2 regions of the Shewanella sp. TB7-MNA-CIBAN-0143 genome follow, and region 2 is predicted to be linked to the other one. Evidence: predicted binding sites of a transcription regulator. Region 2 holds the regulator's gene; the other holds the start of a gene.
The links. The regulator LexA, encoded in region 2, represses DNA repair genes until DNA is damaged. The targets are predictions, from matches to a motif close to TACTGTATNNNNATACAGTA.

Region 1: the regulator LexA is predicted to act here: its motif matches at 1,690-1,709, upstream of AAEY97_RS15990 (LexA family protein).

The regions. Positions count from the first base shown of each region.
Region 1 covers NZ_JBEOPL010000020.1:21,484-30,514, forward strand. The annotation lists gene AAEY97_RS15980 (ABC transporter ATP-binding protein) at 1-265, opposite strand, end outside; gene AAEY97_RS15985 (MlaE family ABC transporter permease) at 268-1,380, opposite strand; gene AAEY97_RS15990 (LexA family protein) at 1,793-2,206, shown strand; gene AAEY97_RS15995 (Y-family DNA polymerase) at 2,213-3,469, shown strand; gene AAEY97_RS16000 (hypothetical protein) at 3,648-3,986, shown strand; gene AAEY97_RS16005 (DUF2057 family protein) at 4,091-4,525, shown strand; gene AAEY97_RS16010 (CopL family metal-binding regulatory protein) at 4,729-5,112, shown strand; gene AAEY97_RS16015 (DUF411 domain-containing protein) at 5,250-5,765, shown strand; gene AAEY97_RS16020 (copper resistance system multicopper oxidase) at 5,762-7,750, shown strand; gene AAEY97_RS16025 (copper resistance protein B) at 7,762-8,475, shown strand; gene AAEY97_RS16030 (copper resistance CopC family protein) at 8,591-9,013, shown strand; gene AAEY97_RS16035 (CopD family protein) at 9,028-9,031, shown strand, end outside.
Region 2 covers NZ_JBEOPL010000003.1:124,561-133,591, reverse strand. The annotation lists gene AAEY97_RS03410 (hypothetical protein) at 1-174, opposite strand, end outside; gene AAEY97_RS03405 (VOC family protein) at 407-1,183, opposite strand; gene mtr (tryptophan permease) at 1,328-2,584, opposite strand; gene plsB (glycerol-3-phosphate 1-O-acyltransferase PlsB) at 2,584-5,007, opposite strand; gene lexA (transcriptional repressor LexA) at 5,272-5,886, shown strand; gene AAEY97_RS03385 (cell division inhibitor SulA) at 5,883-6,389, shown strand; gene coxB (cytochrome c oxidase subunit II) at 6,785-8,371, shown strand; gene ctaD (cytochrome c oxidase subunit I) at 8,381-9,031, shown strand, end outside.

The sequences.
Region 1 (9,031 bases), on a different contig from region 2:
AGGTAATCCCCCAATTTTTGAGCATTGCTACCTGCTCGGGTTCATCTGCTTCATAAAAGTTTTTGCCTTGATAGAGTACTTCGCCTTGTAGTGGCGTGAGTAATCCCACCATCGATTTGAGCAAGGTTGTTTTGCCACAACCACTGCCGCCAATGACAAAAAAGATATCATTCTTGTTAATGTCGAAGTTGAGTTTTTTTTGCACCTCGGTACTGCCGTAGCCGACTGATAGATTACGTACACTGATAAAGGCATCATCAACCATGGTTAGATCCCTAATTTATCGTATAAGATATTAAGCGCCGCATCGGAGACAACCAAAAAAACAATGGCCTTAACCACAGCGTGGGTCGTCGCTAAACCAACGGCATTCGAGTCACGTCCGCAAAGCAGTCCTGCCTGACAACCCGCAATCGCAATTAAAAATCCAAAAATTAAACTCTTTATTAAACCAGTGGAAATATCGACCCAATCAATCGCAACCTGGGTTTGCAAAATATATTGGGTATAACTCACGCCCATACCGTTAGCAACTAACGCACCACCAATCATGCCTATTACATCCGAATAAATACACATTAGCGGCATAATAAAAATTAATGCTAATAACCGCGGTAAAACCAGAAACTCCATGGTAGGAATACCCATTACTCGCAGCGCATCAATTTCTTCATTAACTTGCATGGTGCCTAACTGCGCCGCATAAGCGGCTCCCGTTCGGCCGGCCATAATAACGCCTGTCATTAGAGCACCCATTTCACGCACCATTCCGATAGCCACTAAATTAGCCACATATACCTGGGCGCCTAATTGGCGCAGCTGTACCGAGCCTAAATAAGCCAAAATCATTCCCACGAGCAGACTAATTAAGGTCACAATAGCAAGCCCTTTAGGCCCAGCTTGTTCGATAAAAAAAACGATATCACTTCGGCGAGTTCTCGCTCTGCCAACCAACCAACGCCCGAGTGCCAAAGTGCAGTTACCGACAAATACTAATCCATCGTGTACTTGTAAGCCTTGATTAATCAATCCTCGACGTAAGGTCGGCCATAGCCCGCCTAGGGCACCCTCATTAGTGGGTTGATAAACCGCAACATCGGTAGCGAGCAGCAGTAGTTGCTGCAGCCCTTGAGGTGTTTGTTGAGTGTCTAGTGATAGTTTATGTTGCTCACACCAGCGAGATAATTGTAATAAGGCAATGGCGAGGCTTGAATCCCAATGAGACAACTCTGTGGTGATTAAAGTGACAGATTGGCAATTAGATGGCAGCTCAGCACAAATATCTGCGCCTAGCGGTGCTTGGCCTAATTGCCAATCACCAGCAAGGTTCAGTAAGCAGTTATCATCGTGCATGTCGATATGGAATGTTGCGAGTGTCATGCTAGACCCCCGAGTCAATATGAAATAAGTCTATTTGTTTGTTTAATAAATAGGTTAGCTTGATTTTTGATCCTGTTATCAGTGTAGACCAAGCTCATTGATTATATTTTGACCTTGGACATATTATTTCATCAATAATGAAGCTATCACTTTGATGTATTGACGCTTTGCTACATTGAAGAAGCATTAGTTATGGACCGATGTTGTTGTGCAGAGGCAATAAAAACGGCGTTAACGATTGAACATAACCGCCGCTTGTCGCGGTTTAAAGCAAATAAACTTGCACTGACAAAATTTAACGCTAATATATACTGTTTATTTATACAGTATATATTTATACAGTGCTTATTTGTGTGCTGTTTATTTATACGGTTTGTATTTATACAGTACATATCATATTAGAGGTTGTCATATGCGCGTTATTCCCATTGCAGCCAGTGCCGGCATTACCGGTTTTGAATCTCCTGCAGCTGAGTATCTTCAGTTAGGCCTCAGCCTTGATGAGATATTAATCCAGCATCCAAGTTCTACTTTTATCGGCTTAGCCCAAGGTGAGTCGATGCAAGGTGTGGGAATATATGATGGTGACTTATTGATTGTCGATCGTCATGAAACGGCTAGAAATGGCGACGTGATAGTGGCTAATTTTAATGGTGAGTTTGTGTGTAAAATTCTCGACATGCATCGGCGAATGCTGATGTCGTCTAATGAGCAACATTTACCTGTGACCATCTGCGACTATGATGACTTTAGTATTGAAGGTGTGGTTATTCGCTCAATTCGTTGTCATCGTCAAAGCCCACTGCTTATCAGTAAAAAAGGTTAGGTAACAATGTTTGCCTTAGTCGATGCCAATGCTTTTTATTGCAGTGCAGAACAGGTTTTTCGTCCTGACTGGCGCGGCAGACCGATTATTGTACTGAGCAATAACGATGGCTGTATTGTCGCGGCTAATCGGCAAGCAAAAGAGGCGGGTATTGAGAAGTTTTTGCCTTACTTTCAAGCGAAAGCATTATGTGCCCAGCGCAATGTCATTGTGTGTTCATCTAATTATGAATTGTATGCCGATTTATCGGCAAAGATGATGGCAATAATCGGTCGTTTTGCACCAGAGCAACATGTGTACTCCATCGATGAAAGCTTCCTGTCTTTTAAACATTGTTATCCCGCAATCAAATGCCTGCATAGCCAAGGTCAGTTAATTCGCCGTGCCGTTTGGAAAGAAGCCCGCTTGGCTGTTTGTGTGGGCATGGGCCAAACGTTAACCTTAGCTAAAATAGCCAATCACGCCGCTAAAAAAATACCGGGATACCAAGGTGTGTGCGTTATCGACACTGCGCAGCAACGTAATGACATTTTACGCCAGCTTGCCGTTAAAGAGGTGTGGGGGATTGGCAGGCGCATCAGTAAAAAGCTTGAATTGATGAATATTCGCAGCGCATACGATCTCGCCTCTATGCCACCCAGTCTAGCCAGAAAACAATTTAGTATTGAAATTGAACGCACCGTACGCGAACTTAACGGCGAAGTGTGTAAACAATGGGATGAGGCTAGGGCAGATAAAAAGCAAATTTTCTCCACCCGCAGTGTGGGCGAACGTATTTGCGATTTTGAATCGCTATTACAGGCATTGAGTAAACATGTTGGTATCGCAGCAAGTAAAGCGCGTCAGCAAGGCTCACATTGCAAAACCATGTTGTTATTTGCCAGTAATTCGCCCCACGACGAGCGGCCTGTGAGTTATAAAGTTATTGTCCATTTTCCGTGTCCAACCAATTGCACCATTGAACTCACTAAAGCCATGACAGACGCCGCCCCGAGATTATTTAGCAATGGTGTTCGTTATTACAAAATTGGTGTGGGCCTGGTTGATTTAGCCAGCGAGAAACATTTTCAATTTGATTTATTTAATACCGCGAAGGTCAATTATGCCTTGATGGATACGCTTGACGGCATCAACCAACGATATGGCCGCGATACAGTGTTTCTGGCAGCACAAGGAATAGAACAAAAATGGGCCATGCGCCGTGATTTACTCACACCTCAATATTCAACCCAATGGAAATGCTTACCCAGCATTAAATGCTAAGGTTTTATATTACTAAGGTTTATTACTAAGGTTTATTATAACAGTGGTATTGCTCTGCCATAACACATGCAAGGTTGGGGCATTCAACTATGGCTAAACCTTAAAATGTGATTCAGCTCTGATTATCACTCTAATTAAATTGTTAATGTTGAATCGTACTCATCATATGGCCGACATAATGCGAAATACGCTGTTAAACATAGCAATGATAATTTCACTACTTGGACAATTACTTGTTCCAAGTTTTGCTATGTCTAATGAAATGGCCATGTCGGACATGCAGTCGAGTAGTATGCATCAATCAACGATGATGCAAAGTGACTGTGATACTAACGATGACTGTTGCTTAAACGATATGAGTCAATGCATTAGCCATTGTCATGCGGTCGCGAATGCATTTTTGTTATCAGCAACAAACCTCACCGGTGCTCTACTAACGAGTGCCAAAGTGAGTTCGCCTTTATGGACATCAACCCCCACCATTCTAGTAAGCCAAAATCCGCCTCCGATAGCTTAATTCTTTATGTTTATTAGTTACCCACATTAATTTATAAAGATTTTTGTTGCTTCAACTATAAGCATCAAAAAACTATAAGCATCAAAAAGTTAACGGAGTTTATTATGAAAAAATTCATTGCGATCACACTATTATCTTTAGCCAGCTCAGCAGCAATGGCTGCCACTATCTCATTACCTGACTATTTAATCTTTACTGCGGTCGATGGCAAATCGGCATCAAATAAAAGTGAAATGGAGGTGTCTCCTGGTCAACATTTAATAGAATTACAGTTTTATGATGTGTTTTCATCAGGAGCAGATGATACGAATTTTATTAAGTCCGATGCGTTATATTGGAGTCTACATCTAACCAAAGATGAAGATATTCAAGTGCGTAGCAAAGAGATTTTCTCTTCAACCAATGCAAAGAAATTTATTGCATCACCGGTGATAACCTTAGACCGCGCCAGCGTAAAAGGTGAAAACGTCAAATTAGTTAATCACGAAGAGTTAATGGCTATTATCATGAAACAACACAGTCAAATGATGCAACAATAGTAAAATTGATAGGGCGCTTACATAGCGCTCTATCGTTATAAAAACCTGCTTGACCTATGTGCTGCACGTGGGTTTATAGTCAATACTAAGTAAAACAAGTTAAAATAACCCTTGTTTAAGATAATACATTTCACTATTCTGTTTGCTGTTTGCTGTTTGCTGTTTGCTGTTTGCTGTTTGCTGTTGTTTTTGGAGAGTATATTTTGCGTAAAGCCCACTTAATCATGATGTTTGTCTTACTGACGTTTGTCGGTCAGGCTTTTGCGTCTGTGATTATGTCAGCTAATATGCCAATGAGCTCAATGACAAAGTCAACATTATCGACAGATAATAACAATGCTTGTCATGACATGAATATGCAAAAGAATGCCATGAGTGACATGAGTGACATGAGTGATAATGAGAGTGATAATTGCTGCGCCCAAGCGTGCCATTGTCCTGTCGGCTCATGTTTATCCGTCGCTTTAACGATGGCTATGCCAACGCTTAAATCAGAAGTCAGCTTAGTTAATTCTGCAACAATGTTTACCTCAGCACTAATGCCTCAGTATTTTTCATCTTTATACCGTCCTCCAATATTTGCCTAACATAGGCACAGTTACGCCTTTTTTTTGCTAACTGTCCTAGCCAATCATGTAGTTTCAATTTTTTAACTTTTTCGGTTAATAAACTGACATTAAACCGCGTTGTTTAATGTGACGAAATTTGATTTGGAGGCAATATTATGTCTGCTCTATATCGCAATTCTATTCGTTTTTTTCGTGTCATAGGTACTATTTTTATTCTGCAAATTATGGGAGGGATGTTACCTGCTCATGCAGCGGAGCCCGGCACTACGGCGCCATTACTCACTGTTTATAAAGATGCCAATTGTGGCTGTTGTGAGAAATGGCTTACTCATATTAGTGACCGTGGATTTAGTGTTGATGCCCACAATATTAACAACCTTTATGAGTTTAAACAGTCAAAGGGTATTCCTGCTTCAATGCAATCTTGTCATACCGCAGTGTCATCTCAAGGTTATGTGTTTGAAGGGCATATCCCTGCAAAATTCATTAGTCGTTTTTTAGCCTCCCCCCCTAAAGATGCTATCGGCCTAACCGTTCCGGCTATGCCTGTGGGCAGCCCAGGTATGGAGTACCAAGATAAATTTATGCCATACCAAGTCTTACTGTTGAAAAATGATGGCAGTAGCCAGGTTTACGCCCAAGTGAACTCGCTTGAGGAGTCTGTGCAATGAAATCTCAATACATGATAAAACCCATGATTCAAACGACAAACAGTGAACTCAACAACAGCCGACGCCGGTTTGTGTTTGGTGCATCCGCCATGTTGGCATTGATGTCGATCCCTTTCCCTAAAAATGCCATTGCCAATGCGTTAAGCCAATCGTTGAGCCAGCTCTCTGGCAAAGTGTTTGACTTATCAATTGACTATAAAATGGTTAACTTTACCGGAAAATCTGCTCGGGCCACTGTGGTAAACCAATTACTGCCCGCGCCGTTATTACGTTGGAAAGAAGGTGAAACAGTCACCTTAAGAGTAAAAAATAATCTCGACCATGATAGCTCTATTCACTGGCACGGTATTATTTTACCCACCGAAATGGACGGTGTGCCTGGCTTTAGCTTTGATGGCATTAAACCCGGTGAAACATTTGAGTATCAATTTACCGTCCAGCAAAGTGGCACATATTGGTATCACAGTCATTCAGGCTATCAAGAACAAACCGGTTTATTCGGTGCTATTGTGATTGATCCTGCGACCCCCGATCCGGTCATATATGACCGTGACTATGTGATCATGCTGTCTGATTGGTCTGACGAAGCCCCTGAAAACATTTATGCCAAATTAAAGAAACAAGCCGATTACTATAATTACCGTGAGCGTACGGTAATGGATTTTTTCTCTGACGTGAATAAAAATGGCTTAGCCAATACGTGGAACGCTCGTTCGATGTGGAATAACGCACGCATGAGTGACAGAGACATATCTGATGTTACGGGTTCAACTTACACCTATTTAATGAATGGCAATCCTCCGCAACAGGGCTGGCAAGGGTTGTTTGAACAAGGTGAGAAGGTGCGCTTACGCTTTATAAATAGTTCTGCGATGACCATATTTGATGTGCGTATACCGGGTCTCAAAATGAGTGTTGTCGCCAGTGATGGTCAGAACATTCAACCGGTTTCTGTGGATGAATTTCGAATCGGTGTTGCTGAAACCTATGATGTGGTTATTGAGCCAGAGGTTGATAATGCCTATTGTATTTTTGCTCAGAGTATCGACCGCACCGGCTTTACGGTAGGTAACCTTACCTCAGATGCCAGTTTACATGCTCCTATTCCCCCAATGGATCCAAGGCCAGTCCTTGGCCACAGTGATATGGGCATGGACATGAGTGATATGGATATGAGTGGTATGGATCATAGCAAAATGGATCATAGCAAAATGGACATGGGCGGCGGTGATATGCCAGGCATGGATCATGGCAAGATGGCTATGGACGGCGGTGATATGTCAGGCATGGACCACAGCAAGATGGCTATGGGCGGCGGTGATATGTCAGGCATGGATCATGACAAGATGGCTATGGGTGGCGGTGATATGTCAGGCATGGATCACAGCAAAATGACCATGGACGCTGCGAAAGCGACAGTCTCAGGACTAGGGCTTGCAGGCTTTGGCAGTAACAATGAAATTAAACACATTGACACCGAGTTCGGCCCACAAGTGGATATGCGTGCCGATGCGCCAAAAAGTGGTTTACATGATCCCGGGATTGGGCTGCGTGACCATCAACAGCAATTTAACCGCAAAGTATTAACTTATGGCGATATTAAAGGCTTACATCCTACCTACGACACACGCCAACCTAGCCGCGAAATTCAACTGCATTTAACCGGCAATATGAACCGATATATGTGGTCTGTGAATGGGGTGAAATTTATGGATGCTGCGCCATTAGAGTTTGAATACGGAGAAAGACTGCGGATCACCTTGGTGAACGACACGATGATGACTCACCCTATGCATTTGCATGGTATGTGGAGTGAGTTAGAGACAGGCGATGCTGATTTTATTCCCCGTAAGCACACGGTATTAGTTCAGCCGGGTTCTAAGATAAGTTACTTAGTCACAGCAGATGCAAAAGGGCAATGGGCATATCATTGCCACTTGTTATTCCACATGCCAGGCATGTTCAGAAAAGTCGTGGTGAAATAAGGGGAATACAGATGAATAAAACGAATTTAGTGGCATTGGGACTGTTGAGTCTGAGCGCCTCATTGGCTAGCTCAGCTGTGTTTGCCGGCGGTAATGATGATCCTCTATTAACAAAAGTCATGTTGGATCAATTTGAAAAAGGCGTGGATCCGCAAGATCCCACCCAGTTTAGTGCACAAGCCTGGTTAGGTTACGATTTGAATAAGTTGTGGCTTAAAACCGAAGGTGAATATTCAAATAGTGATAAGCAAGACCTTGAAATTCAGGCTCTTTACAGTAAGCCCATCGCACCATACTGGGATGTACAATTCGGTATTAAAACCGATATCAAACCGACGCCGAACCGTAATTGGGCTGTGATTGGGGTTCAAGGGTTAGCGCCATATTTCTTTGATATTGATGCGGCCTTATTCATCGGTGAACAAGGCCGTACGGCTATGCGGTTGAGTGCGGAATATGAACTGTTAATCACTCAAAAATTGATACTCACACCTGAAGTAGAAGTTAATTTATTTGGTAAGGACGATGCTGAACTTGGAATAGGCTCAGGCTTATCTGACGTCAGTGCAGGGCTGCGATTGAGATACGAGATTGTTCGAGAGTTCGCACCCTATATCGGTGTGGATTGGCGTCAGAAGCTCGGTAATACCGCCGATTACGCCCGAAGTGAAGGGGAAGATACACAAGAAACCCAGTTTGTTATTGGTTTTAGCGCGTGGTTCTAAGATCTCGTTCGTACACTGAGTTATAAGCTTGGCGCCAAGATGTTAGCTAAGCCAATATTTAATCATTTATGTAAACCGTTTTTCGATCGTTAAAAACAATATAAAAGGAAATATCATGAAATTATTTAACAAGGTTTTAGTCGTAACAAGTCTATTCCTGAGTGCTTCAGCATTTGCTCATGTCGGATTGGGCAGTTCTATGCCCGCTAACGGTGCCATGCTAAGTCAAGCCCCAACAACGCTTGAACTGACCTTTACGGCTCCGGTACGTTTGGTCAAATTAACAATGCAAGATGAGAAGCAGCAAAGCGTACCGCTAACATTACCTTCAAGTGCGACCAGCCAAGCAGCATTTTCATTCGCTCTACCAGCATTAAACGCAGCTAATTACACGGTTAACTGGATGATCATGGGTGATGACGGTCATAAGATGAAAGGCAACATGAGCTTTATGCTTCACGACTCTGGCATGAACACTCGCAGTGCACCGCCTATGACAATGGAGCATGAGACTAGCGAGCACACTGCACATCAATAAGTGGATGAGTAAACATGA
Region 2 (9,031 bases):
AATAATAATGATCAAAGGGTTGGCTAACATAGGCAAGAAATCTTGGTCAAACCCTACAAGGATACCGTAGAGCCCAAGACCAAATAATATCGTGCCAGGAAAATCGATCAGTGCCACTAACAACATACTGCGATGAATACTGGCTAATGTGATTTGGGTGTTTTCCTGTGTCATTCACTCATCCTTGTTTAAATACACTAACTCTTACCAACAACTAATAGTAACACTTTACTAACAGTAACATTTTTCCAACAACTCAATATGACATCACTTAATAATCAAGGTTCAATCGCCCTTCTATCTTAAATCGGCACTCTACATTAAACGATACTCTAGCTTCAATCAGCAACACTGCGAATAGAAATAATCAACATTCATTATGTAAAAACATAATTTTCAAATCTATTTATTCTGCAGTAAATAACGCAATAATTGAAAACACCCCACCTTGTGGATCATTGAGTACAGAAAAACGGCCTACGTTAGGAATATCAGTTGCAGGCACACAAACTGAAGCCCCCAAGGTTTGTGCTTTAGTCACTGATAAATCACAGTCATCAACGGCAAAATAGCTCATCCAATGAGCAGGAGTATCGCCCCATTCTGCAGTCATTTCCATCAATCCACCAATGGCTTGTTCCCCCGCATACCATTCGGTGTATTCAAAATCAGCTACATCATTAAGCTGAGTTTGATAACCTAATACTCGGCTATAAAACTGTTTCGCCGCAGCGGTATCACGACAAGCAAGCTCAACCCAACATAGGGTATTTGATTCTTGCGATCGCTTAATGCCAATATGGTCTTGGCCTTGCCATAATGCAAATCGACAGCCTTCTGGATCTGTGCATAGCGCCATTCGGCCAGCATCTCCGACAGAATGAGGCCCTGCAATAATCTCACCTCCAGCTTGAGTCACAGCCTTAGAGGTAGCATCAACATCATCGACCGCAAAATAAATTGTCCAATGAGTCGGTAAGGCTTCCATTTCTGCTGGCATTGGGTACATTGCCGCAATATCATCACCGTCGATTTGCAGCATAGTATAATGCCCTTCTGGCATAGGCATATCATCTGCTCCCCAGCCAAATAGCGCCTGATAAAATGCTTTACCTGCCGCCCAATCATGAGTTGCTAATTCAATCCAGCAAGGCTGTCCTTGTTGATACTGTTGTACCTTCATTATCCTAATCCTTTATAAAATAGTTGCCTTGATATAGCCAACATGAAACTTGTCTCATAAGTTAAGTCGATATCAGCAGAAAAGCAAAAAGCCTTCAAACGAAGGCTTTTGGGTGAATGGCTATTTGATTGAAGTGTGTTGGGTCTATTTAAACACCGGTAAAATATCGGCCATTGCCAGCAAATGACATGTAGCTGTGATAACCCCAAACAACACCACAATAGCAATTAACGGGGTTCCACCAGGGACTTTAAATCCCTTTGAGTCAGGATATTGTTGTCTTACTTTATAGGCTAATAACGCTGGTACAATAACAGCCCAAATAGTGGCAGCTAGCGCAGCAAAACCAATCGCTAAAATAAATCCATTCGGAAATAACAAACCAAGGATTGTTGGCGGTACAAACGTTACCGTTGCCGTTTTAATTCGTCCTGAGCGCGAGTCGTCAAACCCAAATAAATCAGCAAGGTAATCGAACAAGCCTAGTGTCACACCTAAAAATGATGAGGCAACGGCAAGGTTGGCAAATAGGGTTAGCATGTTATCAAGCCATTGGCTGGCAATAACCCCAGACAACGCACCCACTAACACACCTATATTGCCACCTTGAGCAATAATATCGGCAAACTGGCTTCGTTGAATATTACCCATCGTTGCCACTAACCAACATATATAAATCACCAATGCGATAGTGGTTCCGGTAATAATCGCCTTAACGATGGTTTTGGCATCTTTACCATAATATTTGACTAAACTTGGCACATTACCGTGATAACCAAAACTGGCCAATCCAAAAGGGATAGCGGCAAGTAAATAAGGCAGGTAACGCGATTCACCATCAGGCGATACTAGCTTTATGGTATCAATGTCGATTAGTAAGTTACCGATAGCCAAAAAGAAAGTAATCACCATACCACCAAGCATGATTGTGGTGATACGGTCGACCGCTTTAGTACTAATAAATACCACCAAAGCCAAAACTACCGCAAACACCAATCCGGCCACACTCTGGGGTAGGCTCACGCCCAATGCTGACAGACTGTGATTCACAATCGAACCACCACCACTGATGTAAGCATAGGTTAAAATATATAACACAAACGCAATCGACACGCCGTTAATCACCCGCCAGAACTGCCCAAGAGTCACCCGAGTTAAGGTGTCAAAACTGTCGCCTGGTTCAAAATGCAAATTGGCTTCTAATAACAATAAACCCGACATTAGCATGCAAAACCAAACGCCGAGCAACATCGCGATAGAATAGCCAAACCACATTCCAGCACCAACAACGGGTAACGAAAACATGCCCGCTCCCACAGTGGTTCCGGCAATAATCATCGCCCCACCCAATACAGATTTACCGCTGGTACGATGCTTGGCAGCATTCATATGATTAGCCATTATTGTCCGTGCTCCGCTTCCACACTATCAACAATGGTTTGTCTTACTAAAGAGCTGAGTAATTTATTAGCGTTATCACGAATTCTGATCACTTCAGCACGATGTTCGTCGCTGCATAAATAACCCAATTCTTTCAGTTTCACACTCAGGGTGTTATATAATTTTTTGTCATAAAATTCTGGTGCGGTAATGCCATGCAGCGCGCCTAATCGTTGGGCTAACAAATGGCTATCGCGTTCCAGTTCTGAGCGCTCAAGATCAGGTTTTATTGCGAGTAAATTGAAGATAATCGCATAACGTTGCAACGTTTCACTGATAGTTTCAGCAAGCAGTAACACTTGGGTAATATGACGAGGCGTTATCTCAAACTGATCGCTACCGGTCAGTAAACCTTGTTCAACCATGAAATCTAAAATGCTATCCACATGTTGAGGCACATCATCAATGCTCATAAATAACTCAGCTTTAAGTAATGGATAAAAGTCCATTACAATGCCATGAATTCGCTGGCGATCGCACACGTCATAATGCACTAAACAACTGGCAATTAATGACGGCAACGCCATCAAATGAATAATATTATTACGGTAATAACTCATGGTGATGGCAATTTTTTCATCAACTGAAATAATTTCACCAATAAGGTCTTTGGTACTCACAAACTTATTTAACGACAGACAGTGATCAATAATTGACTTGCCATTACCTTCGGCCACAGAGGTATAATCGGTATAAGGCACTGTTTTAAGTAAGGCTAAATACAAATCAAGCTGACGTTCTAACTGGCTTCTTTCTAACGCATTTTGCTCTGACGCTAATAACACTAAACTAGTCAATGTTACTGAACTGGCTGCGGCAGCTCCATTGATATTAGTCATTACGCGGTTAGCTAACAAATTAACTGAGGGCGTAAACCAAGATGGTTTTTGGTCAGGATCTTTAGCTAGCTCATCACGCCACTCTGGCGCCTGCTGATTTAAGAACTGTTGTAAATTAATCGGCTCACCAAAATTCACATAACCTTGGCCAAAATTGCCTAACTTACGAATAGCACCAAATACCTGCCATACAGATTCTTTTTTCTTTTTCTTACCGCTTAATTCTTTGTGGTACGTCGCCACTTCCATCACATGGTCATAACCTAAATACACGGGTACTAAGGTTACTGGGCGCTCTATCCCACGTAGCACACTGTTAATTGTCATAGCCAACATACCGGTTTTAGGCGCTAACAAACGTCCTGTACGCGAACGACCTCCTTCAGTGAAATACTCGACCGCATAACCCTTAGCAAATAACTGATCTAAATATTCACGAAATACTGCGGTATAAAGTTTATTACCATTAAAACTACGACGGATAAAGAATGCCCCACCACGGCGGAACATCGGCCCTGCTGGCCAAAAATTAAGGTTAATACCGGCAGCAATGTGCGGCGGAACCATGCCCTGATAATACAAAATATACGACAGTAGCAAGTAATCCATATGGCTACGATGACAAGGAACGTAAACAATTTCATGACCATCATGATGTAACTGTCTTACTTGCTCGGCACCTTTGATATTGATGCCACTGTATAATTTGTTCCATAACCAAGTCAGGAAACGTTCGGCAATACGCACCAAACTATCAGAATAGTCGGCGGCAATTTCATCAAGGTATTCAATGGCGGTTTCACGTGCTTTCTCGACTGTTACTTTCTTATTTGCAGACTCTTCTTCAATGGCTTTTTTGATAGATTCTGATTTTAATAAAGAGGCAAACAACGCTTGTCGATTCGGTAATTGTGGCCCCGTCATGACTTTGCGTTGACGGCGGAAATGCACACGGGCGACTCGGGTTAATTTGTGAGCAATTCTTTTATCAGTACCATGTTCATCGGCCATATGACGAAGCGATAATGCATTAGAAAACTGCACGAAATTATGGCGTCCTAAAAATAAAATCATTAACCATTTACGTAACCACGTAGGGTTTTCACGTTCAAATACAGCAGCTTTCATGCTGTCTTCTTCTTTACCTGGGGTACGTCCCCAATAAAGGCAAACAGGAACCAACTGTATATCTAATTCAGGGCTCTCACTATGAAGTGACAATAAACTGGTAAAATAATTAAGGAATTTGTCACCACTTTCACGTTTACCAAATAGTGGTTTGCGGCCCTCTAAACAGACCACACGAGGCACGGTTAAGCCATCAAGCTGTAATGGCTCATAAGGACTGGGCAGACCAAAGCCCTCGGTGATTTCGCTCAACGCGGCAATATCGCTAATAGATTCCGTTTTCATTAAATAAACCAAAGGTTTAGTTGGATCTATATTGAGGTCATCAAAAGGATCGTGAGGGACCACAATGGTCTGTACCATCCACTTTTGAATCCATCTTAATGCTCGTAAAAATATTGAATCTGGTTTTGACATGGTTATTTTCGCAACATAAGCCACTGTAATATTGTCGTATAGGATACCAGAAACCACCCTGCTTACACTATCAGACCGATCTATCTTTACGTTTAAGCTCTCACTATCAGAAATAACATAAGACAGAAAATTAGTAATAGTTAATTAAAACATATTGTTGAGTGATACTTAATCAACAAAATACAAAAAATAGTTGGTTAATACTTGCGCGAACACAAACACTGTATATAATGACAGTCACTGTATAAAAAGACAGGAATCATCATGAGACCGTTAACGCCGCGCCAAGCAGAAATTTTAGACTTAATTAAAAACAATATCGCCGAAACAGGTATGCCACCCACTCGTGCTGAAATTGCGAATCGTCTTGGCTTTAAAAGTGCTAATGCCGCCGAAGAGCATTTAAAAGCATTAGCCAAAAAAGGCTTTATCGAGATCATGCCTGGTACCTCAAGAGGCATTCGTTTACCTCATGAAGAACAGGTTGAAACCGGTCTGCCACTCATTGGACAGGTTGCTGCTGGTGAACCAATTTTGGCCCAAGAGCATGTAGAGCAATACTATCAAGTCGATCCAAACATGTTTAAGCCCGCCGCAGATTTTTTATTGCGAGTGCGTGGTGACAGCATGAAAAACATCGGCATTTTAGAAGGTGACTTACTCGCTGTACATAAAATGCAGCAAGCACGTAATGGCCAGGTTGTTGTGGCACGTGTTGATGATGACGTCACCGTAAAACGATTTGAACAAAAAGGTAATGTGATTTATCTGCATGCCGAAAATGAAGATTACAATCCGATAAAAGTAGATTTAAGTTGCCAAAGCCTAACCATCGAAGGGCTTGCCGTTGGCGTTATCCGTAATGGAGATTGGTTATGAACAAACTAATGGGCATCGCGCCACGCCACCCGGGCTTATGGGTAGATTTAACTGAAACAGAACTGCATGGCACCCAAACCATTCAAACATTACAAACTGTCACCCAAGGTGAAGCTGAACTGAGCCAATTGTGCAGCCAGTTAGCAATATTGAGCCAGCAAGGCAGATGGATTGTATTAATTAGCCCGCCCCATATTGGCTATAAACATATGCTGGCAAGTGCTGGTGTAAGAATGGATCGCATTTTACTGGTGCACACCAAAGATGAAGTCGAAACATTATGGGCCATGGAGAAAGCGCTCACTAGCGGTACATCGAGCGCAGTAGTAACTTGGACAAGCTCACTTGATGCTCGCGATAGTCGCCGTTTAGAAATTGTCGCCAAAAGTGCACGTGCATTAGGGGTGGTAATTGAAGATGTGAATGCTCACTTACCTCACAAACATCAACTTGTTAGCCCTAATTTAACAAATGGAACAAGTAATTTTTGCTCATTTCACTAAGCACGAACCCTTCATTACCAAGCCCTGTATTGAATTCAGGGTTTTTTTTCATCTTTTTTCAGCCTATTAGCCAACAAAGAGATCTTGATCAATGTTTAATCTACAAGTAATGTGGTTAACAAGGATGAAACATTTTTTATCTTTAATTGGACGTGAATGGCAGTAATCAAGATTACTTTCAAACAAATGAGCCAAATCAAAATTGATAAGTTCAGTAGTAGGTACAAGCGTGGTGCACAGCTAACAATAAAACCGTAGACCGTATGTTTACAGCCACCAAAGTACTTTGAGGTCATCAAACTTTTTTCGGGAACCGAAGAGTTTGCATAGAGCAGAGAATTACTGTGTGACTCTTCTTTGTAGTTGCTATTTGCAATTAGCAGAGGAGTAGTCTTGTGAAGCAATGGTTGTATTGTTTACTGGTGGTGTTTGTAGCATTTCCGCTTGGGGCATCAGAAATGCCCCTCAACATGACTCAAGGCGTGACAGATATCAGTGGCAAGGTTTATGACCTCCACATGACGATTCTTTACATCTGTTGTGCAATTGGGTTAGTGGTGTTTGGGATCATGATTTACTCAATGATTTATCACCGCAAATCAAAAGGCGCTGTCGCGGCCAATTTTCACGAAAGTACCAAAGTGGAAATTGCTTGGACCGTCATCCCTTTCATCATCTTAATCGGCATGGCTATTCCAGCCACCAAAACCTTGATTGCTATGGAAGATCCCAGTGATGCTGATCTCACCATAAAAATTACCGGGTCGCAGTGGAAGTGGCATTACAGCTATTTTGATAAAGACATCGAATTTTATAGCACATTATCCACTCCCAGAGCACAAATTGATGGCAGTGAGGCCAAAGGCGAACATTACCTCCTTGAAGTCGATAAGCCATTAGTACTGCCTATTAACCAAAAAGTGCGCTTCTTGATGACATCAGATGATGTTATCCATTCATGGTGGGTGCCCGCGTTTGCCGTTAAAAAAGATGCCAATCCAGGCTTTATCAACGAAGCCTGGACTCGTATTGATAAGCCTGGAACGTATCGCGGCCAATGTGCCGAGTTATGCGGTAAAGACCATGGTTTCATGCCGATTGTGGTGCAAGCATTATCGGAGGCCGATTTTGATAATTGGTTAGTGGAGCAAAAAAAACTAGCAAGCAATGCAGCTGCAGCCGCTGCGGCATCAATGTCTAAAACCTTGTCTCTTGAGGAGCTAACCTCACAAGGTGAGCAAATCTATATTGCTAGGTGCGCCGCTTGTCATCAACCCAATGGTGCGGGTCTTCCTGGTGTATTCCCATCATTAATTGGCAGCCCTATCATAAAAGGCCCTGTTAAAGATCACCTGAATATCGTCTTAAACGGTAAACCAGGTACTGCAATGCAAGCCTTTGCAAAGCAACTTAGCGCCCAAGAAATTGCCGCAGTCATTACCTTTGAGCGTAATGCGTGGGGCAATAATAGCGGTGACGTAGTTCAAGCTGCTGATATAGGCAACTTTTTAGGCAGTAACGAGGCAAGCACCGAACCAAGTAAAGCAGTAACCGATGCAACAAGTACTATTGCAGCAACGACAACTGACATTACCGATGCGGTTACCGACAAAGCCAATCAAGCTGTCGAAGCCGCAGCAGAAGCTGTTGTACCAGAGGATCTGCCCACGTTAACCTTGGAGCAATTAATTGCTGAAGGTGAGCAGGTTTATGCTACGACATGTGCTGCATGTCACCAAGCCACTGGCGCTGGATTACCAGGCGCTTTCCCTTCACTTATTGGCAGCCCTGTTGTTACTGGACCGGTTAGCGGACATATCGATATCGTTATGCACGGAAAACCAGGTACCGCAATGCAGGCATTTAGTAGTCAACTTAGCCCGCAAAAGATGGCGGCTGTGATTACTTATGAGCGCAATGCGTGGGGCAATAATTCTGGCGAAGCGGTGCAACCTGCCGATGTCGCTAGCCATGGACAGTAGGGGAAAACAATGAGCACAACAACGCACGATACACTGGCTACCGCTCATGATGATCATCATCACGGCGCTCCGAAGGGGCTAATGCGCTGGCTACTCACCACTAACCATAAAGATATCGGCTCGCTGTATTTATGGTTTAGTTTCATTATGTTTCTTACTGGCGGTGCGATGGCAATGGTGATTCGAGCTGAATTATTTCAGCCTGGATTACAGCTAGTAGAACCTAACTTTTTTAATCAGATGACCACAGTTCATGGCCTCATCATGGTGTTTGGGGCGGTGATGCCCGCTTTTACCGGGTTAGCAAACTGGTTAATTCCAATGATGATTGGTGCCCCAGATATGGCACTACCGCGAATGAACAACTGGAGTTTTTGGATTTTACCCTTCGCCTTTACCATTTTATTAGGTTCACTCTTTATGGAAGGCGGCGGCCCTAACTTTGGCTGGACATTCTATGCTCCGCTCTCAACCACCTATAGTCCTGACAGTACCGCCCTATTTGTTTTCTCCATTCACATAATGGGAATAAGTTCGATAATGGGCGCAATTAACGTCATTGTAACCATTGTAAACTTGCGAGCTCCTGGCATGACCTGGATGAAGTTACCTTTATTTGTGTGGACTTGGCTCATTACCGCATTTTTACTGATTGCGGTA